DNA from 3 places in the Pseudomonas sp. TE12234 genome. Region 1 is predicted to be linked to each of the others. Evidence: predicted binding sites of a transcription regulator. Region 1 holds the regulator's gene; each other region holds the start of a gene.
The links. The regulator sigma-54, encoded in region 1, starts transcription at its own class of promoters, with help from an activator protein. The targets are predictions, from matches to a motif close to ANTGGCATNNANNTTGCTNT.

Region 1 (10,221 bases):
CACCATCCGCCTCGAGGTCGAAGCCGTACAAGGCTTGCTGCCGCATATCGACGCGGATTTCGTGCGCGCTTGCGAGATGATTCTGGCCAGCAAAGGCCGCGTAGTCGTGGTCGGCATGGGCAAGTCCGGGCACATCGGCAACAAGATCGCCGCTACCCTGGCCAGCACCGGCACCACGGCGTTTTTCGTCCACCCGGCCGAAGCCAGCCATGGCGACATGGGCATGATCACCCGCGACGACATCATTCTGGCCCTGTCGAACTCCGGCTCCACCCATGAAATCATCACCCTGTTGCCACTGATCAAGCGTCTGGGCATCCAGTTGATCAGCATGACCGGCAACCCGAACTCGCCGCTGGCCAAGGCCGCCGAGGTCAACCTGAACGTTCACGTCGAGCACGAAGCCTGCCCGTTGAACCTGGCCCCTACGTCTTCCACCACCGCCGCGCTGGTCATGGGTGACGCCCTGGCCGTCGCACTGCTTGAAGCCCGTGGATTTACCGCCGAAGACTTCGCCTTTTCCCACCCGGGCGGCGCACTGGGCCGACGCCTGCTACTGAAGGTGGACAATGTCATGCACGCCGGACAGGATTTGCCGCAGGTCCAGCGTGGAACCCTGCTCAAGGACGCGCTTATGGAGATGACCCGCAAGGGCCTGGGCATGACCGTCATTCTCGAAGCCGATGGCAAACTGGCCGGAATCTTCACCGACGGTGATTTGCGTCGCACGCTCGACCGCAGTATCGACATCCACAGCGCCACGATTGATCAGGTCATGACCGCCCACGGCAAGACCGCCCGCGCGGAGATGCTCGCCGCCGAGGCCCTGAAAATCATGGAAGACCATAAAATCAACGCACTGGTCGTGGTCGACAGCGAAGACCGACCGGTTGGCGCCTTGAACATGCACGATTTGCTGCGTGCGGGAGTAATGTAATGAGCACGGACCTGCTGCAACGCGGCCAACAGATCAAACTGGCCGTATTCGATGTCGATGGCGTCCTGACCGACGGCCGCCTGTATTTCCTCGAAGACGGTAGTGAATTCAAGACCTTCAACACCCTCGACGGCCAGGGCATCAAGATGCTGATGGCGGCCGGTGTGCAGACCGCGATCATCAGCGGTCGCAAGACCCCGGTAGTAGAGCGACGAGCAAAAAACCTCGGCATCGGGCACCTCTATCAGGGGCGCGAAGACAAACTGGTGGTGCTCGACGAGCTTCTGGGCCAACTCAACCTAAGCTATGAACAGGTTGCCTATCTTGGCGACGACCTGCCCGACCTGCCGGTGATTCGGCGCGTCGGCCTGGGCATGGCCGTGGCCAATGCCGCAAGCTTTGTGCGCGAACACGCTCATGGCGTGACCCAGGCCCGCGGCGGCGAAGGTGCCGCCCGAGAATTCTGCGAATTGATCCTGCGCGCCCAGGGCCGCCTCGATGCGGCAAACGCCGCGTACCTGTGAGCCAAACATGTCGTTGAAAAAAATTCGCAACATCCTGGTGTTTGGCTGCATCGCCGCGATTTTTGCCGCGGTCGGCTACTGGAACATCAGCCCGGAACGCTTCCTCGACAAGCAAGTGGCACCCGTCGACGAAAGCCAAATCGACTATTACGCTACCAACGCCCACAGCGTGCAGTTCCTGCCCGATGGCAGGCTTCAATACGAAATGACGTCTGACAAAGTCGAGCACCTGAAAGCAACCGACGTGACGTTGCTGACCAACCCTGACCTGAACATGTTCCGCGGCACCGAGTTCCCGTGGCACGTCCAGAGCGAAAAGGGTGAAGTCAACCCGGACGGCACGCAGGTTGAACTGATCGATTCGGTACGCATCACGCGTTTCGACGAAAAAAACCGCAGAACGCTGATCACCACCACCCGCATGACGGTGTTCCCGCAGCAGCAATATGCGCAGACCGAGCAACCCGTTAGAATCGACGGCGCTGGCGGCGTATCGACTGGTACCGGAATGAAAGCGTATTTGAAAGAAAGCAGGATACACCTGCTTTCGAACGTAAGAGGACAGTATGAGGCTCGTTAAAACCCTCCCTATTTTGCTCAGTCTGGGCGCAGCACTGGGAAGCGTGAGCGCCTGGGCTCTGCCGAACGATCAAGAGCAGCCTATCCGCATTCAAGCCGACGACGCCCAACTGGACGACAAGAATGGCGTTGCCACCTATAAAGGCGATGTGATCATCACCCAGGGCTCGATGATCGTTAAGGGCAACACCGTAACCATCACCCGCACCCCGACTGGCGACATCGATGTCGTGACTTCGGTGGGCAACCTCGCCTACTTCGAACAGCTGCAAACCCAAGGCGACACCAAGCCCGTCCAGGGCTGGGGTGTGACCATCCAGTACCACGCCTCGCAAAACCGCGTGGTGCTGATCGATCGCGCCAAAGTCATCGACAAGGACAACAACACCACCCAGGGCGAGAAAATCGTCTACGACACCGTCAAGAAGCTTGCGAGCGCTGGCCGTGCAACAGGCAACAAGGTCACCGAAGCGCGTCCGCGCATCGACATGGTGATCCAGCCGAAGAAGAAAACCGACGAGCAAAAGGCCCAGTAATGGCAACTCTGAAAGCTCAGCATCTGGCCAAGAGCTACAAGAGCCGCCAGGTCGTGCGTGATGTCAGCCTGTCCATCGACAGCGGTCAGATCGTCGGCCTGCTGGGCCCTAACGGCGCCGGCAAGACCACCTGCTTCTACATGATCGTAGGCCTGGTACAGGCCGATCAGGGTCGCGTACTGATCGACGATCTGGACGTCAGCCACCAGCCCATGCACGGCCGCGCGAAGGCCGGTATCGGCTATCTGCCGCAAGAAGCGTCGATCTTCCGCAAACTGTCGGTCGCCGACAACATCATGGCCATCCTCGAGACCCGCAAGGAACTCGACAAGGCCGGTCGTCGCAAGGAACTGGAAAGCCTGCTCCAGGAGTTCCACATCAGCCACATCCGTGACAGCCTCGGCATGAGCCTGTCCGGTGGCGAACGCCGCCGTGTGGAGATCGCCCGTGCCCTGGCGACCAACCCGAAATTCATCCTGCTCGACGAACCCTTCGCCGGCGTGGATCCGATTTCGGTGGGCGACATCAAGCAGATCATTCATCACCTCAAGGCCAAGGGCATTGGCGTGCTGATCACCGACCACAATGTCCGCGAAACCCTGGACATCTGCGAAACCGCCTACATCGTCAACGATGGCCAACTGATCGCCGAGGGCGACGCTGAAACCATCCTGGCCAACGACCTGGTCAAGGAAGTGTATCTGGGCCATGAGTTCCGCCTGTAAGCACTGAGGTGTCTGGCTAGTCGACGGGCGCTTGTCTCGATAAAAAATCAACATTTTTTTATTGTTACAGCGCTCTAGGCAAACACTTCAGTTTCGGGCATATAATTTGCTTATGTTTGGCGCTCCGGCGCCCTGTAGTGGATGGCGCATGTGCGCCGGCGAATAAGGTGTTAAGCCCCTGCCATGAAACCATCGCTAGTCTTGAGAATGGGCCAGCAGCTGACGATGACACCGCAGCTGCAACAGGCCATCCGCCTGCTCCAATTGTCGACCCTGGACCTGCAACAGGAAATCCAGGAGGCCCTGGAGTCCAATCCGATGCTCGAACGCCAGGAAGACGGCGACGACTTCGATAACACCGACCCCCTGGCCGACAACGTCGAACAGAAGCCCAACCCCGACATTCAGGAACCCTCCTACCAGGAAAGCGCACCGACGGTTGATAACCTCGAGGAAGGCGACTGGAACGAGCGCATTCCCAATGAACTGCCCGTCGACACCGCCTGGGAAGACGTCTACCAGACCAGTGCCAGCAGCCTGCCGAGCAACGATGACGACGAGTGGGATTTCACCACCCGCACATCGGCCGGCGAAAGCCTGCAAAGCCACCTGTTGTGGCAATTGAACCTGGCGCCAATGTCCGACACCGATCGCCTGATCGCCGTGACCCTGATTGATTGCATCAACAATCAGGGCTATCTGGACGAGACGCTCGAGGAAATCCTCGAAGCCTTCGATCCGGAACTGGACATCGAACTGGACGAAATCGAAGCTGTTCTGCACCGCATCCAGCAATTCGAACCCGCCGGTATTGGTGCCCGCAACCTGGGCGAATGCCTGCTGCTGCAATTACGTCAGTTGCCGGCCAAAACCCCTTGGCTGAACGAAGCCAAGCGCCTGGTCACCGATTTCATCGACCTGCTCGGCAGCCGCGATTACAGTCAACTGATGCGCCGCATGAAGCTCAAGGAAGACGAACTGCGCCAGGTGATCGAACTGGTTCAGAGCCTTAACCCACGCCCAGGCTCGCAGATCGAGTCCACTGAAGCCGAATACGTCGTTCCCGACGTGATCGTGCGCAAGGACAACGAACGCTGGCTGGTGGAGCTCAATCAGGAGTCGGTTCCACGTCTTCGGGTCAACGCCCAGTACGCCGGTTTCGTGCGTCGCGCCGACACCAGCGCCGACAACACCTTCATGCGCAATCAGTTGCAGGAAGCCCGCTGGTTCATCAAAAGCCTGCAAAGCCGCAACGAAACCCTGATGAAAGTAGCCACCCAGATCGTCGAGCATCAACGCGGCTTCCTGGAGTACGGCGACGAAGCCATGAAGCCGCTGGTTCTGCATGACATCGCCGAGGCGGTCGGCATGCACGAATCGACGATTTCACGCGTGACCACACAGAAATTCATGCATACCCCTCGGGGCATATATGAACTGAAATACTTTTTCTCCAGCCATGTCAGCACCTCCGAAGGTGGCGAATGCTCGTCCACGGCGATCCGCGCGATCATCAAAAAACTGGTTGCTGCGGAAAATCAGAAAAAGCCGTTGAGTGACAGCAAGATCGCTGGTTTACTGGAGGCACAAGGCATTCAGGTGGCTCGCCGCACCGTCGCCAAGTACCGCGAATCCCTGGGGATCGCGCCTTCGAGCGAACGCAAGCGGTTGATGTAGAGCCACGCCACAGCGTTCCAGTGGTAGATCATCTGATCTACCGCTTTATGCACTGGCAACGAAGGAGAAGCTGTATGCAAGTCAACATCAGTGGACACCAACTGGAAGTGACCGAACCTCTTCGCACCTACATCGGCGAAAAACTCGAACGATTAGAGAGGCATTTCGACAAGATCACCAACGTTCAGGTCACGATGACCGTCGAAAAGTTGAAGCAGAAAATCGAAGCCACGCTGCATATTCCCGGCAATGAAGTGGTCGCCAACGCGGAACATACCGACATGTACGCGGCGATCGACGCACTGACCGACAAGCTGGACAAACAACTCAAAAAGCATAAGGAAAAGACCCAGAGCCTCCTTCAGGGCGCTACGGGTCGTTAACACTCCCAACCCATGATCCGACTTGAAAGCATCCTGACCCCCGGCCGTTCCCTGGTGAACGTGCCGGGCGGCAGTAAAAAGAAAGCCCTCGAGCAAATTGCCAACCTGATCGCCCGGGAAGTGCCGGATCTGGAGATGCAAGATGTCTTCGAGGCTTTGATTGCCCGCGAAAAACTCGGCTCGACCGGTTTTGGCAACGGTATCGCCATTCCCCACTGTCGCCTGAAGGGTTGTACCTCGCCCATCAGCGCTTTGATGCACCTTGACGCCCCCATAGATTTCGACGCCATCGATGGCGCACCGGTTGACCTGTTGTTCGTTCTGTTGGTCCCGGAAGCTGCTACCGATGCGCACCTGGAGCTTTTGCGCCAGATCGCCAGCATGCTCGACCGCAAGGAAGTGCGCGAAAAACTGCGCAGTGCCCCGAGCAATGAAGCCTTGTATCAGGTTGTCCTGAACGAGCAAAACGGTCAGTAATCATGCGTTTGATCATCGTCAGCGGCCGTTCCGGCTCGGGTAAAAGTACCGCCCTCGATGTGCTTGAGGACAACGGCTACTACTGCATCGACAACCTGCCTGCCGGGTTGCTGCCGGAACTTGCCGAACGCTCGTTGATTCACACCGAGCTGGTACAGCCACTCGTTGCTGTCTCCATCGATGCACGCAACCTGCCGAGCCACCTGTCGCGGTTTCCCGAGCTGCTGGAAGAAGTCCGCAGCCGGCATATCCAGTGCGATGTGCTGTACCTGGACGCTGATGAAGAAACCCTGCTTAAACGCTTTTCCGAAACCCGTCGCCGTCATCCACTGAGCAGTGCCAATCGCTCGCTGGCCGAGGCGATCAACGATGAAACCAGCTTGCTCGGCCCCATTGCCGACCTCGCCGACCTCAAGGTCAATACCACCAACCTTAACCTGTATCAGTTGCGCGATACGATCAAGCTGCGCCTGCTGAACCAGCCGGAACCCGGTACGGCGTTTCTGGTGGAATCCTTTGGCTTCAAGCGTGGCATGCCGGTGGACGCCGATCTGGTGTTCGACGTGCGCTGCCTGCCCAATCCCTACTGGAAACCCGAGCTTCGGGCGCTGTCCGGGCTTGATCAACCCGTTGCCGAGTACCTTGCTGCCCAGCCGGATGTGGAAGAAATGTTCCAGGATATTTCTACATATCTGCTCAAATGGTTGCCCCGCTTTGCCGCCAGCAACCGCGCCTATGTCACTATTGCCATTGGCTGCACCGGCGGGCACCACCGATCTGTCTACCTGACCGAACGCCTGGGCAAGACGCTGCAACAATCCCTGAAGAACGTCCAGGTTCGCCACCGCGACCTCAGCTAAAGGATTCACACCGCGATGCCTGCTCTGGAAATCGAAATCATCAACAAACTCGGCTTGCATGCCCGTGCTTCTGCAAAATTCGTCGGGGTCGCCGGTGAGTTCAAGGATTGCACGATCAGAGTAGGACGCACTCCGGAATCCACGGTCGACGGCAAAAGCATCATGGCCATGATGATGCTCGCTGCGGGCAAGGGAACCAAAATCTATATCAACACCGAAGGCGAAGACGCGCAAAGGGCACTGGATGCGTTGAAAGACTTGATCAACCGCTATTTCGACGAAGGCGAGTAGACGCCAATCCAGGCTAAAGCTGCTCTGTAGCCCAATAAAAAAGGCGCACCACCAGATCAGGTGGCGCGCCTTTTTTGTGACGAACGGGTTTAGCTGCCCGCCACCGTCATTCGCTCGATCAGCACAGAACCCGTACGAATGTTGCTGCGCAGTTCCAGGTCATTACCCACGGCAACGATCTGCTTGAACATGTCGCGCATGTTGCCGGCGATGGTGACTTCCTGGACGGCAAACTGGATTTCGCCGTTCTCTACCCAGTAACCCGCCGCGCCACGGGAGTAATCGCCAGTCACCATGTTCAAGCCCTGGCCCATCAACTCCGTGACCAGCAAGCCGCGTCCCATACGACGCAACAAGGCTGCCTGATCCTCGTCGCCATGGGTAACGAACAGATTGTGCACCCCGCCGGCATTCGCGGTGCTCGGCATGCCGAGTTTGCGACCGGAGTAAGTACCGAGGATGTAAGAGACCAGCTCGCCCTTTTCGACGAACGGCTTGGCGTAGGTCGCCAGTCCATCACCATCGAACGCCGCGCTGCCCATGGCTCGCATCAAGTGTGGCCGCTCGTCGATGGTCAGCCATTCCGGAAACAGCTTTTGCCCCAGGGTGCCTTCGAGGAACGATGATTTGCGATAAAGACTGCCGCCGGAAATCGCCGACAGGAAGCTACCGAACAAACCACCGGCCAACTCAGCGGAAAACAGCACTGGCACTTCGCAGGTCGGCACCGGACGCGCCCCAAGACGACTCGCTGCACGTTGCGCGGCACGCTGTCCGATGCTCACCGGATCAGCCAGCAAATTGCCCTGACGGTTCACGTCATACCAGTAATCGCGCTGCATCTGGCCATCGGCCTCGGCGATCATTACACAGCTCAGGCTGTGTCGGGTCGAAGCGTAACCGCCAACAAACCCGTGGCTGTTACCGTAAACACGGCAACCTTGGTGGGTGCTCAGCGTAGTGCCGTCGGCATTCTTGATCCGGCTGTCGGCAGCAAACGCGGCCGCTTCACAGGCCAGGGCCTGCTCGATTGCCTGCTCTGGCGTGATATCCCATTGGTGGAACAGGTCGAAATCCTGAATGTCACGAGCCATCAAAGCGGCATCCGCCAGGCCCGACGCTTCGTCTTCAGAGGTGTGTTTGGCAATGGCCAAGGCGGCGGCCACGGTTTCACGAATCGCCTCAGGACCGCTGGCCGAGGTGCTGGCCGAACCCTTGCGCTGGCCAACGTACAAGGTGATGCCAAAACCCTGATCACGGTTGAATTCGACGGTTTCAACTTCGCGCTGGCGCACCGTGGTCGACAGGCCCTGCTCCAGGGACACCGCCACTTCACAGGCACTGGCCCCCTGACGCTTGGCTTCAGCGATGATTTGCTCGACTTGTTCTTGCAGTGCCGGCAACGCTTGTGGGCCGACGCTTTCAACTGCACTCATGCTGTTCTCCACTCAAATTCTGCTTTCGGTATAGGTCATCGAGCGACCGGGCCGGACAAGCGGCCCCCGACTGGTTATCATGGCGGCGTTTCTTTGCGGACGGCCACCATGGTTGATTCTTACGACGACTCCCTCGATACGGGAGAAAAAAGCAAATCCCAGGTCAAACGCGAGCTGCATGCTCTGGTTGACCTTGGCGAGCGCCTTACAACACTCAAGCCTGACTTGCTGGCAAAACTGCCCTTGACCGACGCGTTGCGCCGGGCCTTGGCCGATGCGCCCAAGCACGTTGCGAACATCGCGCGTAAACGGCACCTTCAGTTCATCGGCAAACTGATGCGCGATCAGGACACTGACGCCATTCTGGTTTTGCTCGATCAACTCGATGCCTCCACTCGCCAATACAACGAACGCTTCCACAACCTGGAGCGCTGGCGTGATCGCCTGATCGCCGGCGACGACGCAGTCCTGGAGAAGTTCGTCATCGACTACCCGGAGGCTGATCGCCAGCAATTGCGCTCCCTGATCCGTCAGGCCCAGCACGAATTGGCGACCAACAAGCCACCGGCATCGAGCCGTAAAATCTTCAAGTACATCCGTGAGCTGGACGAGACTCAACGCGGTCTGCGCTGAGACTCTGATCGGGTGAGTCGCCTGGCGGCTCACCCGCAGCTCCACGCCTTACGCGCCCGTGCCACCCACGGTGATCGCATCAATCTTCAGCGTTGGCTGGCCGACACCCACCGGCACCGACTGCCCATCCTTGCCGCATGTCCCCACACCGCTATCCAGCGACAGATCGTTACCGACCATCGACACTTTGCTCATGGCTTCCGGCCCGTTACCGATCAGGGTCGCGCCCTTGACCGGAGCGGTGATCTTGCCGTCTTCGATCAGGTACGCCTCGCTGGTGGAGAACACGAACTTGCCGCTGGTAATGTCCACCTGGCCGCCGCCAAGGTTGGCGCAATAGATACCGCGCTTCACCGAGGCGATGATTTCCGCCGGATCGCTTTCACCGGCGAGCATGTAGGTGTTGGTCATGCGCGGCATTGGCAGGTGCGCATAGGATTCACGACGGCCGTTACCCGTGCGGGCAACGCCCATCAGGCGCGCGTTGAGCTTGTCCTGCATGTAGCCTTTGAGTACGCCGTTTTCGATCAGTGTCGTGCACTCGGTCGGCGTACCTTCATCGTCAACGCTCAAGGAGCCACGGCGTCCGGCCAGCGTGCCATCATCGACAATGGTGCAGAGTTTGGATGCAACCATCTCGCCCATGCGTCCGCTGTAGGCCGAACTGCCCTTACGGTTGAAGTCGCCCTCCAGACCGTGGCCAACCGCTTCGTGCAGCAGCACACCCGACCAACCGGAACCCAGCACCACCGGCAATGTACCGGCCGGAGCCGGAATGGCTTCCAGATTGACCAGCGCCTGTCGCAGCGCTTCACGGGCATAGCCCATGGCGCGATCTTCAGCGAGGAAATAACGGTAATCGGTGCGGCCGCCACCGCCGTGACCACCGCGCTCACGACGGCCGTTCTGCTCAACGATCACGCTGACGTTGAAACGCACCAGCGGACGAACATCTGCTGCCAGACCGCCATCGGTGGACGCCACCAGAATCCGCTCCCAGACACCGGCCATGCTCACGGTAACTTGCTGGATGCGGGGATCGAGCGCGCGGGTCGCGGCATCGATACGCTTGAGCAGATCGACTTTCTCGGCGCGGGTCAGCACTTCCAGAGGATTGTCTGGCCCGTAGAGTTGCGCGACGTCCTGAGTGGTGAATGCCTGCA
Region 2 (10,221 bases), on a different contig from region 1:
TGCAGAAGTTCGACAGTCTCAACGGCTCGCCTTTTACCCTCAAGCTCGACACTGGCGTGGGCAAGCAAGGCAAGCTTCTGGCAGACGGTGAGGTCAATCTGGCCCCGATCAGCGCCAGACTCAACGTCCAGACCAAGGACATCGACCTGCGGGTCGCCCAGTCCTACATCACTCCTTTCATACGCCTGGAACTGCGCAGCGGCATGCTTGGCAGCGATCTGGCGGTCAATCTGAAAAGCACTGAACCCTTGGCGTTCAGCGTTACCGGGCGCGCCCAGGTCGATCAGCTGCATACGCTCGACACCCTGAAAACCCGCGACTTTCTCAAATGGCAGCAGGTCATGGTCGAAGGCCTGAACTATCAACACGGTGACAGCCTGTCGATCGACAAGATCAACCTGATGCAGCCTTATGTACGCTTCATGATCAACGATGACCGCACCACCAACATCGATGACTTGTTGATTCCGCAGCCGGCTGATTCCGGTGCCAGGCCTGCCGCCGCCAAACCCGCCGCCAGCAAGGACAAGCCACTGGGCATCCATATCGGCGGGATTGCCATCAATGACGGCTCGGCCAACTTCGCCGACTTCAGCCTGACGCCGAACTTTGCAACCGCCATCCAACAACTCAACGGGCAAATCGGCACCATCGACAGCCGCCAGGCCAAGCCCGCCAGTGTCGACGTCAAGGGCAAGGTCGACCGCTATGCACCGGTGACCATCAAGGGCGCGGTCAATCCGTTCGACCCGATGGCCAGCCTCGACATCGCCACCAGCTTCAAACGCGTGGAACTGACCACGCTGACGCCCTACTCCGGCAAGTTCGCCGGTTACCGTATCCGCAAGGGCCGACTCAATCTTGATCTGCATTACCTGATCACCAAAGGCCAGCTCAAGGCCGAAAACAAAGTGGTGGTCGAACAACTGCAACTGGGCGAAAAGGTCGACAGCCCCGACGCCGTGAGCCTGCCGCTGAAACTGGCGATTGCCTTGCTCAAGGACGTCGATGGCAAGATTTCCATCGAGCTGCCGGTCACTGGCGACCTCAATAACCCGCAGTTCAGCATCATGCCCATCGTCTGGCAGTCCTTGCGCAACCTGATCGTGAAAGCCGCGGCGGCGCCCTTCAAGCTGATTGGCGGGCTGGTCAGCGGCGGTGGCTCGGAAGACTTGGGGAGTGTGTCTTTTGCCCCTGGTTCCAGCGACCTGAGCAAGGACACTGAAGCGGCGCTGGTCAAACTGTCCAACGCGCTCAAGGAGCGTCCTGCCCTGCGTCTGGAAATTGAAGGCACGGCGGCGCAAAGCAGCGACGGCCCGTTGATCGCCGAACAGCGACTGGAACGGGAATACCAGTACAACTACTACAAAATGCTCCAGCGCCGCGGTGACAAAGTGCCGGCCCAGGCTTCGATGCTCGTAGTGCCGGATAACGAGAAAGGCGCGCTGCTGGAAGGGATTTATCGCACCCGCCTGAAAACCCAGCCACCCGCCGAATGGAAGGACTTGGGCAAAGAGGAGCGCACGGCGAAAATGCGCGCTGACGTGATCAAATTCTGGAGTACAAGCGACGTGCTGTTGCGCCAGTTGGGGCAGGATCGCGCCAGCGCCATCAAGGATTATCTGGTCGACAAGTGCCAACTCGCCGATGACCGCGTGTACTTTATCGATGCCCAACTGGGCGAAGCGGAAAAGGACGGCAAGGTCGTTACGCCCCTGCATCTGGACGCCGAGTGAAGGAAAATTAACGCGAGAACTGATCTCCAGTTAATGTGCAGCGCCACAATAGAACAGGCCCCGACACGAATGCCGGGGCCTGTAATGGCCACATCCTTATGGCCGTTCGCATGAACTCCTCAGATGCGACAGGCGTATCACTCGGCCCGCCTGCCGCGCCTTCTCCCAGTCCAGGCGAGAAGTCGTGCCTTACTCGGCTTTGAGGCCGTCAGCGGAGACCGCTTTGACGCCTTTGATTTTCTTGGTGATCGCCACGGCAGTGGCTTTCTGAGCGTCAGTCACCGCAACGGTGGATGACAGGGACACGACGCCTTTGTTGGTTTCAACCTTGATGTCGGTGCCAGGAATACCTTTTTCGGTGAGCAGGTCACTTTTGACTTTGGTTGTAATCCAGGTATCGGAAGTAGCTTCCTCGGCTTTGGTCATTTCACCGGCCGCCAGCGTCATGGGTGCCTGGGTGGCTTGAGTCTGTGCAAATGCAGCATTGGCCATGGTCAGGGTCAGCGCGGTTACAGTAGCGGCAGCGATAGCGAACTTCTTCATACGAGTAACTCCTGTTTTTCTGGAAAGTCTGCTGGATTTCTTTTCAGCAGGGTTACCAGAGATATTGCGAACGCTGTGCCAACTTTGAAATAAACAATAAATGCATATAAATCAATAACTTATAAAAAACGTAAATTTCCGGAATCATGCAAAATGCATGACTTCGAAATTCCCTACATGCAAGTTGCGGGTTTTACCGCAGGCCTAAGGCCATGAATTAACGCGGGTTTTCCTGAAGACCTGGTTTGTATAAAACAGGACAAAAAAATACCCCGCGAAAGGCGGGGTACTGGCAATCAGGTCATGGATCAGACTTTCGGGGCAACGCCCGTGCAGCCTTTGGGTGCATAGTCCTGATCGACCGTGGTGGCGCACGTCCACCCCGTCAGGGTACGCGTCAGGGTAATGGTTTTGTTCAGCACCGGGCCGGGTGCATTCACGATTCTGCAGCCAATAGTGCCTGTGCCATCCGCCGCTTTACCGGACGCTGTCGTTGTGCAATTGGAGGTGGTCGGCGTGCCCCCCACCGTCTTCAGATCCGGATCGTCGCCTTGATTGATGACATCTTCGAACGGCACCTTCAAGGCCGAAATCTCCGCCAGCCCCGCCGTCACCTTGGCCCGGGCCTGGTATTTGGAATACGCAGGAATCGCGAACGTTGCCAGAATCCCGATGATTGCGACCACGATCAGTAGCTCAATCAGGGTAAAGCCTTTTTGTTGGTTCATTGACAGCCTCCATGCATGAGTCGAATTCTCATGATCTGAAGCTGTTAGAGCACAGCCCATGCCAGGCACCGTGCCCTCTGTTGGCGGGGTGCACGACCCGCCCAACACCCTTTCCTACTCCCAGAATCCGCACTATCTGACAGTTTTTGTCACCTACCCCTGGTGGTCTGGTTCCACCGTTTGACTAGGCTCTAGATCGCGCCCCGGGTACTTCAATGCATGGCATCGCCTTCTACGATCTGGTCAGGCAATCGGCCCCGGCCGGCGGAAACTCCCCCGCGAGGCCCGGCTCAAGAAAGTTGTCCCGAGGAACGCATCGGCACATTCACGATCTATGAGCCAGTCCGGTGCGAACACTGCAACGATGGCTACAACGGGCGAATCGGGATTCATGAAGTGGCAAGTCACCAAGGACTGAACATGGCGGTCAAAGCAGCAAAAATCAGTGTGTATGCCTGGGAAGGCACCGATCGCAAAGGTGCCCGAATAACCGGCGAGCTGAGCGGACAGAACCCGGCGCTGATCAAGGCGAAATTGCGCAAGCAAGGCATCAATCCCGGTAAGGTCCGCAAGAAAACCCCGTCGCTGCTCAGTCTGGGCAAACGCATCAAGGCCCAGGACATCGCCCTGTTCACCCGGCAAATGGCAACCATGATGAAAGCCGGGGTGCCGTTACTGCAGTCGTTCGACATCATCGGCGAAGGCTTCGATAACCCGGCCATGCGCACGCTGGTGGACGACGTGAAACAGGACGTCGCGGCAGGCAACAGCTTTGCCGCGGCCCTGCGCAAAAAGCCCCGGTATTTCGATGAGTTGTACTGCAATCTGGTGGACGCCGGCGAACAGGCCGGAGCGCTGGATACGCTGTTGGAACGGGTGGCGACTTATAAGGAAAAGAGCGAAAGCCTCAAGTCCAAGATCAAGAAAGCCATGACCTACCCGCTGATGGTGGTGTTCGTCGCGATCATCGTCACCGGGATTCTTCTGGTCAAAGTGGTCCCGCAATTCCAGTCGGTATTCCAGGGATTCGGAGCCGAGTTGCCCGCCTTCACCGTGATGGTCATTGGCTTGTCGCGGTTCATGCAGGACAGCTGGTGGATGATGCTCGGGGTCATGATCGTGGCGTTGTTCGCCATTCGTCATGCCTTGAGGACGTCCCAGGCTTTTCGCGACCGAATGGACACCGGGTTGTTGAAACTGCCGCTGGTGGGCACCTTGATGTACAAATCCGCCGTGGCCCGCTTCGCCCGTACGCTGTCGACCACGTTCGCCGCTGGCGTGCCGTTGGTTGAAGCGCTGGAGTCGGTGGCTGGCGCGACCGGCAATATCGTGTTCAAGCGCGCCGTGCAACGCATCAGGCAGGATGTCTCGACGGGCATGCAGCTGAATTTCGCCATGCGTACTTCCGGTATCTTTCCGAACATGGTCATCCAGATGACCGCCATAGGCGAGGAGTCCGGTACGCTGGACGGCATGCTCGACAAGGTCGCGGGTTTCTACGAGGACGACGTCGATCATATGGTCGATAACCTCACCAGTCTGATGGAACCGTTCATCATGGTGGTGCTGGGTGTTATCGTCGGTGGCCTGGTCGTCGCAATGTACCTGCCCATCTTCCAACTCGGCTCAGCGATCTGATATGCCCCTGAACGAAATTCTTGCCCACTACCCGCTAGCCTTTGTCGTCATCGCCGGGGTGATCGGCCTGCTCGTCGGCAGCTTTCTCAATGTGCTGATCTGGCGCCTGCCGAAAATGCTCGAGCGCGAGTGGCGCATGCAGGCCCATGACATTCTCGGGCTTCCCGGCGAAACACCGCTGCCGACCTACAACCTGCTGCTCCCCCACTCCCAGTGCCCGCACTGCGGTCACCGGATTCGGGCCTGGGAAAACATTCCGCTGCTCAGTTTCGTTCTGCTGCGCGGACGCTGTTCGGCCTGTGCGGCACCGATCAGCAAACGCTACCCGCTGACCGAGCTCGCCTGCAGCCTGGTGTCGGCATTCATCGCCTGGCACTTCGGCTTCGGCTGGGCAGCCTGCATGACTCTGCTGCTGACCTGGGGACTGCTGGCCATGAGCCTGATCGACGCCAGGCATCAACTGTTACCGGACGTGCTGGTGCTGCCGCTGATGTGGCTGGGGCTGATCGTCAACAGTCTGGGTCTGTTCGTACCGTTGCAGGATGCATTGTGGGGCGCGGTCGTCGGCTATATGGCGCTGTGGTCGGTGTTTTGGTTGTTCAAACTGATCACCGGCAAGGACGGCATGGGCTATGGCGATTTCAAATTGTTGGCGATGTTTGGCGCCTGGGGTGGCTGGCAGATATTGCCGCTCACTATCCTGCTTTCGTCCCTCGCAGGCGCGGTGATTGGCTTGATTTGCTTGCGCCTGCGCAAGGCAAAAACCTCGACACCGATCCCCTTTGGGCCCTATCTGGCCATTGCTGGCTGGATTGCCTTGCTCTGGGGTGTTCAAATAACCGACTTCTATTGGCAGTTTGTCGGTTTGAAATGAATACCCCTGTGGAAAAACCCTGGATTCTCGGCCTCACCGGCGGCATCGGCAGCGGAAAAAGCGCGGCGGCCCAACATTTCATCGACCTCGGCGTGCATGTGGTCGATGCCGATCATGCTGCCCGCTGGGTGGTCGAACCGGGACGGCCGGCGCTGGCGAAGATCGCCGAGCATTTCGGCCCGGGCGTGTTGCTGGCCGACGGACAACTGGATCGCGCCGCGCTGCGCAAACTGATCTTCGAAGTGCCGGAAGAACGCCGCTGGCTCGAAGCGTTGCTGCATCCGCTGATCGCCGAGGAAATCGCTCATCATCTGGCGCTGGCAAAATCGCCTTACGCGATTCTGGTTTCGCCGCTGTTGATCGAGTCCGGGCAGTACGCCATGACTCAACGGGTGCTGGTGATCGATGCCCCCGAACAACTTCAGATCGAACGCACTCTGCTGCGTGACCAGACAAGCGAGCAGCAGGTCCAGGCGATCCTCAAAGCCCAATCCAGCCGCCAGGATCGCCTACGACATGCCAACGAGGTGGTGGTCAACGACCGCGACCTCGCCTGGCTGCACAGCGAGGTTGAACGCCTGCATCACTTTTACCTTACTTTGCGTGGAGGCCAGTCATGAGCCAAACCCCAACCGTCGAATGCCCGACTTGCGGCGCCCCTGTCGAATGGAGTCCCGAGAGCAAATTCCGTCCGTTCTGTTCAGACCGTTGCAAACTGATCGACCTGGGCGCCTGGGCGTCGGAAGAACACAAGATCCCAGTGGCCCCCGATGCCGAGGACGAGTTGTTCAGCGGCGATTTCGATCCGCGTCACTGATGACCGTCGTCAGGGGCGCATGAAGCCGTAGTCCTGACCGTCGTCGAGGTTTTCCGCCAGGAAATGCAGCTCGTCGGCCAAATCCTCCGCACTGCGTACCGCCTTGCTTTGCTGCACCACGGCACTGAGCAAGGCGCGCAGGCTCAACCCGGGATCAAATCCCTCGGCTTGCGCCGAATCCAGACTCTGGCGCAACTCCTGCCTTGCCCACTCGTAAACACTCATGACGAAACTCCTGAAAGTTTTGCCGAGCATGGGATCGTCAGCGTTCTCAGGGTTTGATGTGAGTCAAGACTTCGGATCGTCATCCTTCCAGGGCGCCGAAAGGTAGCGTGTGCGGTTGAAGGTCTCCAGCCATTCCGGGCAGAACACCACCAATGCGCTGACCACCATGCCGTTGATAAAAGCCTCGGGAAAAATCAGCAACCACAGGTACCCGACAAAATCCTCCAGCCAGTACGGCATCTCAAAGCGCTCGTCGAACCACAGCAGCCACAACGCCAACAGCAGGCACAGCAACGCCGACAGGGCCGCCGCAAAAAAACCGGACACGAAGATATACACAAAGGGATTTCGCGGCTGAGCACGCTCCACCAGGATCGCGCAGCACTCGGTCACCAGCACCGGCAACAGGATCAGCAACGCGCCATTGACCCCGACCGCCATCAAATCCTGTCGCCCGAGCGCCACCAGCCCCAACTGCGCCACCAGCCCGCCGACGATAGCCAGCGGCCAGTCCAGCAATAGCGTCACCGCCGTCATGCCGATGAAGTGATAGGACACGCCGGTATCGAAATCCCGCCGCACCAGCCACAACATGAACAGCGCGAACACCGTGCCGAACAGTAAGTGCTGGCGACGGCTGTCGGTGAATAGCTCGACCCAGGGCGCACGCCAGATTGCCCAGAGCAACACCGGCACATAAATCAGCCAGCCGACTGTCAGACTTTGCGATGACAGCAGCTCGGCGCCGATCATGGGCGAGACGCCTCCAATGCCTCACGCAACTGCGCAGCCGTGGCGTACTCGTGCTGCGCCACCAACTGGCCGTCCTTGAGCTGTAACCACAGCACTTGATCCACGGCACCGGGATACCTCGGAGCAACGCGGCCATCGCGGTCCAGCATCACCCGGTAGGAGTAATCGCGCATGGCCGGTACGGCGAACATTTTGGCGATCAGCCGTGGCATGCGCTGAATATCCGCGAGAAACACGGCATGGCGAGCCTCCAGATAGCCTTTGGGCTGGCCTTGCAACGCAGCGTTGACCAACTTGGCCCCCTCCATGCTGCGAGCCACCAGCAGCGTCTGCGTGCGATTATCGAGGGTAAAGGCCTGATCGAACTGATCAAGCAGCGTCCAGGGCGCCACATGCTCGCCGACCTCGAGCGCATTGGCCCAGAGGGGTAGAAGCCCGAGCAACAACACCGTCCAATATTTCACATTCAACCCCTTGGTCGATCGTACGAGTGGTGGCCATCAGTCTACACCGCCGTTTCCGAGTGCCCAGTCACGCGGTTTACCGCTTAACGCTTTCTGCTTGTCGCAATTGAACGCTAAGCTTGGGCCTATGGATGACTCAGATTACTTACGCCTGCTGACCATCGCGGCCGAGCAAGCCAACGCGTTCCTGTCCAATGCCCGCAAATGGGAGCGGGAGCGTTGGGTCTGCCAGCGCCTGCTGCAAGGCTTGAACATTTCTTATCGTGCCGACGAATTCGCCCCGGCCGGCGAGCCGCCGGACGTGTTGTTTCGCGATGCCAGTTTCGAGGTGTTCTTCGTTCTCGACGAAGGCCGGCGTCTCAACGACGAATGGCGCGATGAGCTGCAACGTCGACGCAGCGCGTTCTCCCTGAGCCAGCTGGTACGGCGCGAGGCCAAGCCGCGGCGCATCCCGGCCAACGAATTCTTGCTGCGACTGGCGCCGACCTTGCGCAAAAAAGCGCACAACTACAAAGAACGCGGCATGGATCTGGGCGAACTGGACATCATCGCCTTTGCCAGCCTCAAGCGCGAAGTGCTGGACCTCAACAGCCATTTCCCGCCGCCCACCGAATACTTGCGCCAAGGCTGGCGCTCACTGTCACTGGTGGGGCCGACTTTCGCCCGGGTACTGTTTGCGCATCCCGATGCTCCGGATTTCCTGCGCAGCAACCTGGGGCGCAGCATTGTTTTCGACGTCGGGATCAGTCTGTGAGCCCATTGCAGGAACTGATCGCCGAAGTCCCGCAAATCGGTCGCGTACGCTGGATTGGCGTGCGCCCACAACCTCACGTGCGGATGATCGAACTGGAGGCCGTGGAAGCGCGACTGGAGGCTGGCTTGACCGGTGATCGAGCCCGGCCGGGTGTACGCAATGCACGGCAAGTGACGTTGATTCAATGGGAGCATCTGGCGGTGATCAGCTCGCTGATGGGCCGTCCGCCTGACAAACCGGTGTTGCCTGGTGAGTTACGGCGCAATCTGGTTATCAGCGGCATCAACCTGTTCAGCCTCAAGGGGCGTCGCTTCAAAATCGGCCAGGCCATTTTCGAAACCACTGGCTGGTGCCAGCCTTGCGCACGCCTGCAAAACAGCCTCGGCCCCGGGACCTTTCAGGCCGTTCGCGGACATGGCGGAATCACTGCCCGAGTGTTACAAAGTGGAATCATTCGCCTGGACGACACGGTGAGCGTCGAGCCGATTCCGGACAGCGGCTATGCTCCGTTCAACGTTCGTTAAATCAATCTGTAACCTCTACACACTCAGCAACGTCTACCCCTGACGAGGCCCGATATGACCAGCCGCCTGAACCCCGACGACCAGAAGCATGTCGAAGAGTACCTGCATCTGTCCCAGCACCGAGTCGAGCGCCGGCCCTTCCGGCCGTGGATGCTCCTTGTGCTGGTGTTGGCCGTGACCATTGGTCTGGGCTTGTTGAGCCGACTTATCAGTTACCTGACGCTATGAGCCGCTTCGCGCTCGCTCGGTTGACTGCACTGATTTCCTTTAGCCTTGCGAGATATCCCCATGACTCATCGTATTGTCATCGTTGGCGGCGGCGCCGGCGGTCTGGAGTTGGCTACCCGTCTGGGTAAGACTCTGGGTAAACGCGGCATCGCCAGTGTAATGCTGGTCGACGCGAATCTGACCCACATCTGGAAACCGCTGCTGCACGAAGTGGCGGCCGGTTCCCTGAATTCTTCCGAAGACGAACTCAATTATGTTGCCCAGGCAAAATGGAACCACTTCGAGTTCCAGTTGGGGCGCATGAGCGGGCTCGATCGCACACAGAAGAAAATCCAGCTGGCCGCCACTTATGACGAAGCCGGCCTGGAGCTGGTTCCGGCGCGGGAGGTGGCTTACGACTCGCTGGTGATTTCCGTCGGCAGCACGACCAACGATTTCGGCACTCAGGGCGCGGCCCAGCATTGCCTGTTCCTCGACACCCGCAAACAGGCCGAGCGCTTCCACCAGCAGTTGCTCAACCACTACCTGCGCGCGCATGCCGGGCAGACCGACAAGGTCGAACAGATCAGCGTTGCCATCGTCGGCGCCGGTGCCACCGGGGTCGAACTGGCCGCCGAACTGCACAATGCGGCCCACGAACTGGCGGCCTATGGCCTGGACCGGATCAAGCCGGAAAACATGCACATCACCCTGATCGAGGCCGGGCCACGGGTTCTGCCGGCGCTGCCAGAGCGAATTGGCGGGCCTGTGCATAAAACCCTCGAGAAGCTCGGGGTCAATGTCATGACCAACGCTGCGGTCAGCGAAGTGACGGCGGACAGCCTGATCACCGTCGATGGCAAAGTCATCAACGCCAGCCTGAAAGTCTGGGCCGCCGGCATTCGTGCACCGGGCTTCCTCAAGGACATCGACGGCCTGGAAACCAACCGCATCAATC
Region 3 (10,221 bases), on a different contig from region 1:
GCGCTCCAGTTGGCGAACCAGCAGGTAAACGATCAAACCGATCAGGGTCAGGCCCAGCGCGGCAATCAGCACCAGCCACTCCGGCGGATAAGGATTCATCTGATACAAAGGGCCGATTTCCAGTACCCACGGCGTGCCGACCATCCCCGCAAACACACGGATCGAATCGCCCTCCTTGCCCAGCGCCATCACCGTGTCGCCTTCGGAAATGCGTCGACTCTGGTCCTCGTCCATGTCCGCCTCATCGACCGTGACCAGACGCAAATCGAAACCAAAGCCCTTGTCCTGCTTCAGTTGCGCCAAGCGCTCGGGTTGCTCGGCCACTGGTACGCGCACCAACTCGTCGGTCAACAGGTAAATCGTCGCCCGGGCCAGTTGCTCGCTGATTTGCTGGACTTCCCCTGTGAGCACCAGTTGTTCCTTGTCGCTGACCAGTCGGTACACCTTGGCCGCATGCGGGCCGGTCTGCTCCACCAGCGCCTGACCATGCAGCACGCGGGTGCGTTGGGTCAGGTCAAGGTCGGTCTGACTGAAGGTTTTCAGCGCCAGCGGAATTCCCAGCAACCGCTCCCACACCAGCAAGGCACGATGGCGTTCGGTCTCGTTCATCGGTTGCAGGTTGTCGGCCATCAGCGAAAACGTGCCATGGGCCAGGCGCTCGCGGTACTGCTCGCTGCGTACCTGGTTGAGCATGTGCAACGCCAGCACCCCGAGCACCGCCACCAGGATCAGCGCGGCGCACATGCCGCCGTAGATACGCAGGAAGATCGAGTTCACAGGGACGAGTCTACGCAGGCCTCTGGGACGAACAGATAGCCTTTGCTGCGTACTGTCTTGATCAGCCGCGGGTGATCCGGGTCATCGCCGATTTTCGGGCGAATGCGCGAAATGCGTACGTCGATGGAGCGGTCCTGGCCGTCATAGCCGATGCCACGCAAGGCGGTGAAGATCTCTTCCCGGGATAGAATGCGCCCGGCGTTGGCCACCAACAGCCAGAGCAGGTCAAATTCGGCGCTGGTCAATTCGATGCCCGTATCGTTGAGCCAGGCTTCGCGCAATGCGTTATCCACGACCAGTGGGCCAAATTGCAGGCGACGTTGTTTTTCCGGCGCTGCTTCCGGCGCCTCGCTGCGCCGCAATAACGCCTGGATGCGTGCCAGCAGCAAACGCGGACGCACCGGTTTGCACACATAGTCATCGGCGCCCAGGTCGAGGCCGAGAATCTGGTCAGTGTCGTCGGTACGGGCGGTGAGCATGAGGATCGGGCCGTCATAACGGTCGCGGACCTTGCGGCAAATGCTCAGGCCATCTTCACCGGGCAGCATCAGGTCAAGGATCACCAGGTCCGGTTTTTCCTTGATGATTCGGGCTGCGGCCAGGGCGCCATCGCCCTCGATGGACACGCGCAGGCCATTGGCTTCCAGGTAATCGCGGGTCAGTTCGGCCAGACGCTGGTCGTCCTCGACAATCAATACCTGCCAGGCTTCTTGCTCCACGGGGGACCTCTATTTGCCAAGAACTCTAATAAGGAAGGGTCCTCCCGTCTTTTTGTAATGATTGGGGAGGATAAATTGTCTACATGCTGGCCGATTGTATAAACGTCGCTCGCGCAGAACACAAGCCGGCAAATGCGTTCGGACAAGTCGGTTTTTTGTGATAGGGTTCGCGCCCTTAAAAATCCACCCGGCCGTTTTCGATCACTGAAAATTGATGAAAAAAGGTTCGGTCCAGCAGCATTGCGGCCTACACGCCGATTCGCTCTTTCACACACAATTTACGCACAGGTTTATCCACAGGTAGTACGTTGCAATCCCCCCCTAAAACGCATTATCTTGTACCCCGGCGCCAAAAAAACCCTAGATGTAGGGTTTTGCGCAAAAAACCAAACACAAACCGGACACCAATTTCAAGCGCTTTTCTTGCCACCGTCCGGTTGAACCAAACGTAATTTCGAAAGCCCAAACCGCGCGTGCGGATGGTTACTGTATTTCGGCCCATAAGGGTGAAAACGGTACGGGTGTTGCAGTCCCCAACTGTCACCTCAAAGGACCCCGGCCTCTCGCCCAAGGCGTGCGGCCAAAGACTTCGGCATGGAAGCGGCGCCCAAATAGCACCCTTCCTACTGTCCCGAAGTTGTTATGCCCGGCATTCGCCGGTTGTAGTGCTTCAGGACGGAACGGTGGGCACCGTGATGGTGCCCAAACAAACATAGAGAACGTGGAGACACCCATGCAAACCGACACAACTCGCGAGAACCCGCAGGGCACCTTGCCGCAGGCCGCTGATTCGAATTCGGATCTGTCCGCCACCGCGCCGGGCCAGCTTCGCGTGATCAAGCGTAACGGCACTGTCGTTCCTTACACCGATGACAAAATCACCGTCGCCATCACCAAAGCGTTTCTCGCAGTTGAGGGCGGCACCGCTGCCGCTTCGTCGCGAATCCACGACACCGTTGCCCGCCTGACCGAACAGGTCACCGCAACCTTCAAGCGTCGCATGCCATCGGGCGGCACCATCCACATCGAAGAAATCCAGGACCAGGTCGAACTGGCCCTGATGCGCGCCGGCGAGCAGAAGGTCGCTCGCGACTACGTGATCTATCGTGATGCCCGCTCCAAGGAACGCGCCGTACGTGCCCCGGCCGAAGAAGCGGTCAACGCTCACCCTTCGATCCGCATCACCCGTGCCGACGGCAGCCTGGCGCCGCTCGACATGGGCCGCCTGAACACCATCGTCACCGAAGCGTGCGAAGGCCTGGAAGAAGTCGACGGCGACCTGATCCAGCGCGAAACCCTGAAAAACCTGTACGACGGCGTGGCCCTGACCGACGTCAACACCGCCCTGGTGATGACTGCCCGTACGCTGGTCGAACGTGAGCCGAACTACTCGTTCGTCACTGCCCGCCTGCTGATGGACACCCTGCGTGCCGAAGGCCTGGGCTTCCTCGGCGTCGCCGAAAGCGCCACTCACCACGAAATGGTCGACCTGTACGCCAAGGCCCTGCCTGCCTACATCGCCAAGGGTATCGAATTCGAATTGCTGAACCCGGTTCTGGCCGACTTCGACCTGGAAAAACTGGGCAAGGCGATCAACCACGAGCGCGACCAGCAGTTCACCTACCTGGGCCTGCAAACCCTGTACGACCGTTACTTCATCCACAAGGATGGCGTGCGCTTTGAACTGCCGCAGATTTTCTTCATGCGTGTGGCCATGGGCCTGGCGATCGAAGAGAAGCAAAAGGAAGACCGCGCGATCGAGTTCTACAACCTGTTGTCGTCCTTCGACTACATGTCCTCGACTCCAACGCTGTTCAACGCCGGCACCCTGCGTCCGCAGCTGTCGAGCTGCTACCTGACCACCGTGCCGGATGACCTGTCGGGCATCTACCACGCGATCCACGACAACGCCATGCTGTCGAAATTCGCCGGCGGCCTGGGCAACGACTGGACACCTGTTCGTGCATTGGGCTCTTACATCAAGGGCACCAACGGCAAATCCCAGGGCGTTGTACCGTTCCTGAAAGTCGTGAACGACACCGCCGTCGCCGTTAACCAGGGTGGCAAGCGCAAAGGCGCTGTCTGTGCGTACCTGGAAACCTGGCACATGGACATCGAGGAGTTCATCGAGCTGCGCAAGAACACCGGTGACGATCGTCGTCGTACCCACGACATGAACACCGCCAACTGGATTCCTGACCTGTTCATGAAGCGTGTCTTCGATGACGGTAAATGGACCCTGTTCTCGCCGTCTGAAGTTCCGGATCTGCACGACCTGACCGGCAAGGCCTTCGAAGAGCGCTACGAGTACTACGAAGCCCTGACCGAATACCCTGGCAAGGTCAAACTGTTCAAGACCATCCAGGCCAAAGACCTGTGGCGCAAAATGCTGTCCATGCTGTTTGAAACCGGCCACCCATGGCTGACCTTCAAGGATCCGTGCAACCTGCGCAGCCCGCAGCAGCACGTCGGCGTGGTCCACAGCTCGAACCTGTGCACCGAAATCACCTTGAACACCAACAAGGACGAAATCGCCGTTTGCAACCTGGGCTCGATCAACCTGCCGAACCACATCGTCAACGGCAAGCTGGACACCGCCAAGCTGCAACGCACTGTGAACACTGCCGTACGCATGCTCGATAACGTGATCGACATCAACTACTACTCGGTGCCACAAGCGAAGAACTCCAACTTCAAGCACCGTCCGGTCGGCCTGGGCATCATGGGCTTCCAGGACGCGCTGTACCTGCAGCACATCCCTTACGGTTCCGACGCTGCCGTCGAGTTCGCCGACAAGTCGATGGAAGCGGTCAGCTACTACGCGATCCAGGCTTCCTGCGACCTGGCCGACGAGCGCGGCGCCTACGAGACCTTCCAGGGTTCGCTGTGGTCCAAGGGCATCCTGCCGCTGGATTCGCAACAGATCCTGATCGAGCAACGCGGCCAGAAGTACATCGACGTTGACCTGAACGAAACCCTGGACTGGGCCCCAGTGCGCGCCCGCGTTCAAAAAGGTATTCGTAACTCCAACATCATGGCCATCGCACCGACCGCAACCATCGCCAACATCACTGGCGTATCGCAGTCGATCGAACCGACCTACCAGAACCTCTATGTGAAATCGAACCTGTCGGGCGAATTCACCGTGATCAACCCGTACCTGGTTCGCGACCTGAAGGCTCGCGGTCTGTGGGACTCGGTCATGATCAACGACCTGAAGTACTACGACGGTTCCGTGCAGCAAATCGAACGCATCCCGCAAGAACTCAAAGAGCTCTACGCGACGGCCTTCGAAGTGGACACCAAGTGGATCGTTGACGCGGCAAGCCGTCGTCAGAAGTGGATCGACCAGGCACAGTCCCTGAACCTGTATATCGCCGGCGCTTCAGGCAAGAAGCTGGATGTGACCTACCGCATGGCCTGGTACCGTGGTCTGAAAACCACTTACTACCTCCGCGCCCTGGCCGCGACCAGCACCGAAAAGTCGACCATCAACACCGGCAAGCTGAACGCTGTTTCCAGTGGCGGCAACCACGGCGACGACTCGGTCCTGGCTGCGCCAGCAGGTCCAGCGCCCGTGCCGAAGGCCTGCGCCATTGACGAGCCGGATTGCGAAGCTTGCCAATAAGCTGAACCTGCAAGCGTCGTAAGGTGCTTGTCTGAAACCCCCGGTGGGCCTCTGGCCGATCGGGGGTTTTCTTTTGCTTCTCGCAGGAGCGAACTTGCTCGTGATGTACTCGAAAGCAACACGGTTAATCAGCAGGAACGCGTGATCGTTAACGTCCATCGCGAGCACGCTCGCTCCTACAGGGTCGACCAATTCAGCTTCCACAAAAAAGCCCCTCTGACGAGGGGCTTTTTATGCAGCGCTATCCAGTATCAGGTCATCTGAATGATGGTCTGCATGATGGTGCTTTGGGTGGAGATAGTCTTGGCGTTCGCCTGGTAGTTGCTCTGCGCCTTGATCAGGTCAACCAGCTCGTTGGTCAGATTGACGTTGGACTCTTCCAGAGAGTTGGAAACCAGCGAGCCCAGAGTACCGGTCTGCGGTGCATCGTAGCCTGGAATACCCGACGCGTAGGTCTCTTTCCAACTGGTACCGCCAACGGGCTGCAGGCCTTGTTCGTTGGTGAAGCTGGCCAGCGAAATCTGGCCGATGGGCTTTGTTTGGTTGTTACTGAAGTTGGCCAGCAACACACCACTGCCGTCGATGGTCAGGTTGGTGATCTGGCCGGTGGCGTAACCGTTCTGCGACGGAATCGAACGTGCGGTGTCAGCGTTGAACTGAGTGGTGTTGGCCATGGCGATGGTCACACCTGCCGGATCGGCAGAAGCCCCATTGGCTGCCCACACGCCATTGGTCACGGTACCCGGCGTCCAGTTGCTGATCTTCAGGTCACTGCTGATGACCGGACCAGGAGGTGTACTGACCGATACCAGCTTTCCGCTGCTATCGAACGTCATCGTCGATGCTACCGGAGGCGTCGCGGCAGCAGTAGGGTCACTGCCGTCCGGGTTGCGACCATCGATCAGGGTATAGGTATCCCAAGTGTTCGCCCCAGTCTTGACCATGTATTGATCCATGGTGTGCTGGTTGCCCTGAGTATCGTAAATCGGGGTACTGAACGACTTGGTGAACGTCGCGGTCTTGGACGGATCGAAAGCGTTCGCCGCGACTGTCTGGTCGATTACCGGCGACGTCGAGTTCAGGTTGATGGTCGATGAAACGCTGCTGGTGGATTTTGGTGCCAGGTTGGATGTATCGATTCGCAGGTCGGTCAATACACCATTGACGATCTTGCCATTGGAGTCGACGCCGTAACCTTGCAGGCGTGCAGTGCCGTCGCTGTTGGTGACGTAGCCGTCCTTGTCGGTCTTGAACGTACCGGCACGGGTGTACGTCAGCGAACCATTGTTGCTCAGGACGAAAAAGCCGTTGCCCTGGATCCCCATGTCGAGCACGTTACCGGTGTTGTTCACATCACCCTGGCTGAACTGCTGAGAGACGTTGGCCAGACGTACGCCGTTGCCGACGGTCTTGCTGCCAGTACCCAGGCGAGTCGCAGAGTACACGTCTTCGAATTCTGCACGGGACGATTTGAAACCGGTGGTCGCGACGTTGGCGATGTTATTGCCCGTTACGTCCAGTTGTTTGTTGGCTGCAAAGAGACCGCTAAGGCCGATGTTGAAAGACATAATCCACTCCTTTGTGCCGGGTTAGTCGGCTTTACATACCAATGGTTTGTACTTTGGACAGGGCGACGCTGCCCAGCCCGGCCAGATTGAGCATCAACTCACCGCCGGTTTGGCTGATGGTCACACTGTTGACCGTGGCGGGCAGATTGGTGACAAGCGATACGGACTGACCGTCGATCGTGCTCGCAGCCCCGAAGCTATAAGTGCCCGCAGGAACCGTTACACCGGAATCGTCCTTGCCGTCCCAGATGAAGCTGGCATTGCCCGCGCTCTGAGACCCCATGTCGATGGTGCGTACGGTCTTGCCGTCGGCATTGGTAATTTTCAGGCTGACGTCCGCGACCGAAGACGGAACGACGACCGTACCGCTGAGACTCTTGGTGGTGTCGACCACAGCCTTGTCGCTCGGCGCGATGACCGAACGCCCCACCAGCGAGGAAGCCTGCAGGGCTTGCGACGAGTTGTAGTTGCTGGCAAGACCGCTCACGGTGGTGTTGAGCGTGGTGATCCCCTCCAGGCTGCTGAACTGGGCCAACTGGGCCACGAACGCGCCGTTGTCCTGCGGCTCCAGCGGGTTCTGGTTTTTCAGCTGCGTGACCAGCAATTGCAGGAACGCGTCCTTGCCCAAGGCTTGGTTGCCCGTAGCACTGCTGGTTGCTGACGCCAGACCATTCGTCGTGGTGTTGGTCTTGATGGAGGAGTTGGCCAGGATATCGTTGAGGCTCAAACTGCTGGTGGTATCGCTAACACTCATCTGAATCGCCCCTTATCACTGACCGAGGGTCAGGACTTTCTGCATCATGGTTTTGGCCGTGTTCATCATTTCGGCGTTGGTCTGGAACGAGCGGCTCGCGGAAATCATGTCCGCCATCTCTTCCACCACGTTGACGTTCGGGTAATAGACGTAGCCCTTGGCGTCGGCGGCCGGATGGTTCGGCTCGTAGCGCGCCTCGAGGTTGCTCTGGTCTTCGACCACGCCCATGACCTGCACGCCTTGACCGGCAGCGTCCTGGTTCTGGAACAACGAATCGCTGCCGCCGCTCTGACCGCCCTGGAACATGGTGGCGAATACCGGGTGACGCGCGCGGTAGGTCTGGTCGATGCTCGACGAGACGGTTTCGGCGTTGGCAATGTTCGAAGCGACGGTGTTCAAGCGAGTGGTCTGCGCACTCATGCCGCTACCGGCAATGTTGAAAACACTGGATAGAGACATGGCTTACTCTCCACGCAGGGCTGACACCAGCCCTTTGAATTTACTGTTGAGCAGGGTGAAGCTGGCCTGGAAGCCAATCGCGTTTTCCGCGTAGTTCGACTGTTCCAGCTGGGCGTCCACGGTGTTCTGGTCAATCGACGGTTGCATCGGCGTGCGGTACATCAGCGATTCGTCACCATTGCCCAGCCCTTGCGCTTCGATATGACGGCTGTTGGTCATGTTCAAGGCGATGGTGCCGTTTTGGTTTTTCTCGCTCTGTGCCGCGAGCACTTTGGAGAAATCCAGATCCCGGGCCTTGTAGTTCGGGGTGTCGGCGTTGGCAATGTTGTTGGCCAGGACTTCAGCGCGCTGGGCGCGAAAGCCCAGTGCCTGTTCGTGAATACCGAGCGCTTTATCGAAGCTGATGCTCATGTCGGGAAACCTTCGGGTGACCTGATTTTTCGTACGATGGACATAGCAAGCGTCATGCCAAGTCAGAAAACCCCGTAAACCGGGGCTTTGCGGGCAGAGGCTAGGCGGCAATGCCAGAAAAGCGGCAACGGGTTTCCGCCGGATGCCGCTTTTCTGCCGCCTGGCATCCAATCCCGAGTACACCACTTGCCAGCTCCTGGCGCGGTACTCGCCAGACACAAAAAAACGGGAGCCCCATAAGGACTCCCGTTTTTATGACGCCGACAAAATCACTTCGCCTGATAAATGATCCCAGGGCTGCACTGGACCATCTGGTAATGATCCGGCAATCCGTTCAGCGCTTCTGAAGCACCAAGGAACAGATAACCGCCAGGCTTCAACGTGCTGTGAATACGCAACAGGATGTCCTTCTTCACTTCGGCAGAGAAGTAGATCAGGACGTTGCGGCAGAACACGATATCGAACTTGCCCAGGCTGGCGTAGCTGTCCAGCAGATTGAACGAACGAAACTCCACCCGACTCTTGATCGGTGCCTTGATGACCCAGCGCCCCGGCCCTTTCGGGTCGAAATATCGCTGCAGTCGCTCGGGCGACAGACCGCGACCAATGGCCAGGCTGTCGTACTCGCCGGTCTTGCAGTTGGTCAGCATGGTGCCGGAAAGATCGGTGGCAACGATTTGCACCCCCATCCTCAACTGGCCCATGTTGACCCGCTCGAACTCATCAATGGACATCGACAGCGAATACGGCTCCTGTCCCGACGAGCATGCCGCCGACCAGATGCGCAAACGCTGTCCGGGACTGGCCTTGATCGCTTCGGGCAGTACCTTGTTCTTCAAGACTTCAAAGGGGTAGGTATCACGAAACCACAGGGTTTCGTTGGTGGTCATGGCGTCGACCACCTGCTCGCGCAAACCGCTGCGCGGCTGGGTCTGCATGCGCTGGACAAGCTCACCCAACGACTTGATACCCTGCTGCTCCATCAGTTTGTTGAGACGGCTCGATACCAGATACTGCTTGTTTTCACCGAGCAAAATGCCACAGGCTTTTTCCAGGAATACCCGGAACTGTTCGAAATCCAAATTACCCGTTGACAATGCTGCCGCCTCTTAAATCGTGTTGACTGCCGGGGGCCGAACGCCCCTAGCTAATGTCTGCTGCTTTGATCCGGTCGACTACCCGGGATGCCAGGTCATCAGGACGGAATTTGGCGAGGAAGTCATCGGCACCGACTTTCTTGACCATCGCCTGATTGAACACACCCGACAACGAAGTATGCAGGATGATATGTAGCTTTTGCATGCGAGGGTCGTTGCGGATTTCCGCCGTCAGGGTGTATCCGTCCATCTCCGGCATCTCGATGTCGGAAATCATCATCAGGAACTCTTCCTCCGGCTTCTTGCCCTCGTCGACCAGTTTGCGCAGGTAATCCAGCGCTTGCCGACCGTCGTTCAACGCCACCACTTCGACGCCAACCGTTTGCAGGCAGCGCGTGACCTGTTTGCGTGCCACCGACGAATCATCGACTGTCAACACACGCAGAGAGAGCGCCTTGTGCTGGGTTTCGACATCCACCACACCAACCGAAATCGCTTCCGGTGTCGGCGCCACTTCCGCCAGCACTTTCTCGACGTCGATGATTTCGACCAGTTGATTGTCGACGCGAGTCACGGCCGTCAGGTAGTGATCGCGGCCAGTGCCCTTGGGTGGCGGATGAATCTCCTCCCAGTTCATGTTCACAATGCGTTCCACCGAGCGCACCAGGAACCCCTGGGTCTTGGTGTTGTACTCCGTGATGATCACGAAAGGGTTGTTCTTGTCTTTCAAGCCCCCGGAGCCGGTCGCCATCGCCAGATCAAGGATCGGAATGGTCGCCCCCCGAATATTCGCCACGCCGCACACGAC

Region 2: a site for sigma-54 is predicted at 3,054-3,073, ahead of ACVWYU_RS10000 (pilin). Genes of this name have one in related genera too.
Region 3: a site for sigma-54 is predicted at 8,359-8,378, ahead of flgB (flagellar basal body rod protein FlgB). Genes of this name have one in related genera too.

What each region holds. Positions count from the first base shown of each region.
Region 1 is NZ_JBSSEP010000006.1:95,925-106,145, forward strand. It holds gene ACVWYU_RS11895 (KpsF/GutQ family sugar-phosphate isomerase) at 1-937, shown strand, start outside; gene ACVWYU_RS11900 (KdsC family phosphatase) at 937-1,461, shown strand; gene lptC (LPS export ABC transporter periplasmic protein LptC) at 1,469-2,041, shown strand; gene lptA (lipopolysaccharide transport periplasmic protein LptA) at 2,028-2,576, shown strand; gene lptB (LPS export ABC transporter ATP-binding protein) at 2,576-3,301, shown strand; gene ACVWYU_RS11920 (RNA polymerase factor sigma-54) at 3,485-4,978, shown strand; gene hpf (ribosome hibernation-promoting factor, HPF/YfiA family) at 5,053-5,361, shown strand; gene ptsN (PTS IIA-like nitrogen regulatory protein PtsN) at 5,374-5,838, shown strand; gene rapZ (RNase adapter RapZ) at 5,841-6,698, shown strand; gene ACVWYU_RS11940 (HPr family phosphocarrier protein) at 6,714-6,989, shown strand; gene pmbA (metalloprotease PmbA) at 7,079-8,425, opposite strand; gene yjgA (ribosome biogenesis factor YjgA) at 8,534-9,058, shown strand; gene tldD (metalloprotease TldD) at 9,107-10,221, opposite strand, start outside.
Region 2 is NZ_JBSSEP010000005.1:34,903-45,123, forward strand. It holds gene ACVWYU_RS09990 (DUF748 domain-containing protein) at 1-1,736, shown strand, start outside; gene ACVWYU_RS09995 (BON domain-containing protein) at 1,926-2,279, opposite strand; gene ACVWYU_RS10000 (pilin) at 2,588-3,007, opposite strand; gene ACVWYU_RS10005 (type II secretion system F family protein) at 3,428-4,645, shown strand; gene ACVWYU_RS10010 (prepilin peptidase) at 4,647-5,519, shown strand; gene coaE (dephospho-CoA kinase) at 5,516-6,139, shown strand; gene yacG (DNA gyrase inhibitor YacG) at 6,136-6,336, shown strand; gene ACVWYU_RS10025 (hypothetical protein) at 6,346-6,561, opposite strand; gene ACVWYU_RS10030 (energy-coupling factor ABC transporter permease) at 6,625-7,314, opposite strand; gene ACVWYU_RS10035 (FAD/FMN-containing dehydrogenase) at 7,311-7,778, opposite strand; gene ACVWYU_RS10040 (DUF1780 domain-containing protein) at 7,906-8,532, shown strand; gene ACVWYU_RS10045 (MOSC domain-containing protein) at 8,529-9,056, shown strand; gene ACVWYU_RS10050 (DUF3094 family protein) at 9,111-9,284, shown strand; gene ACVWYU_RS10055 (NAD(P)/FAD-dependent oxidoreductase) at 9,345-10,221, shown strand, end outside.
Region 3 is NZ_JBSSEP010000024.1:80,797-91,017, forward strand. It holds gene ACVWYU_RS27625 (ATP-binding protein) at 1-777, opposite strand, end outside; gene ACVWYU_RS27630 (response regulator) at 774-1,496, opposite strand; gene ACVWYU_RS27635 (ribonucleoside-diphosphate reductase subunit alpha) at 2,230-5,124, shown strand; gene flgE (flagellar hook protein FlgE) at 5,376-6,692, opposite strand; gene flgD (flagellar hook assembly protein FlgD) at 6,724-7,446, opposite strand; gene flgC (flagellar basal body rod protein FlgC) at 7,462-7,905, opposite strand; gene flgB (flagellar basal body rod protein FlgB) at 7,909-8,316, opposite strand; gene cheR (protein-glutamate O-methyltransferase CheR) at 8,586-9,413, opposite strand; gene ACVWYU_RS27665 (chemotaxis protein CheV) at 9,460-10,221, opposite strand, start outside.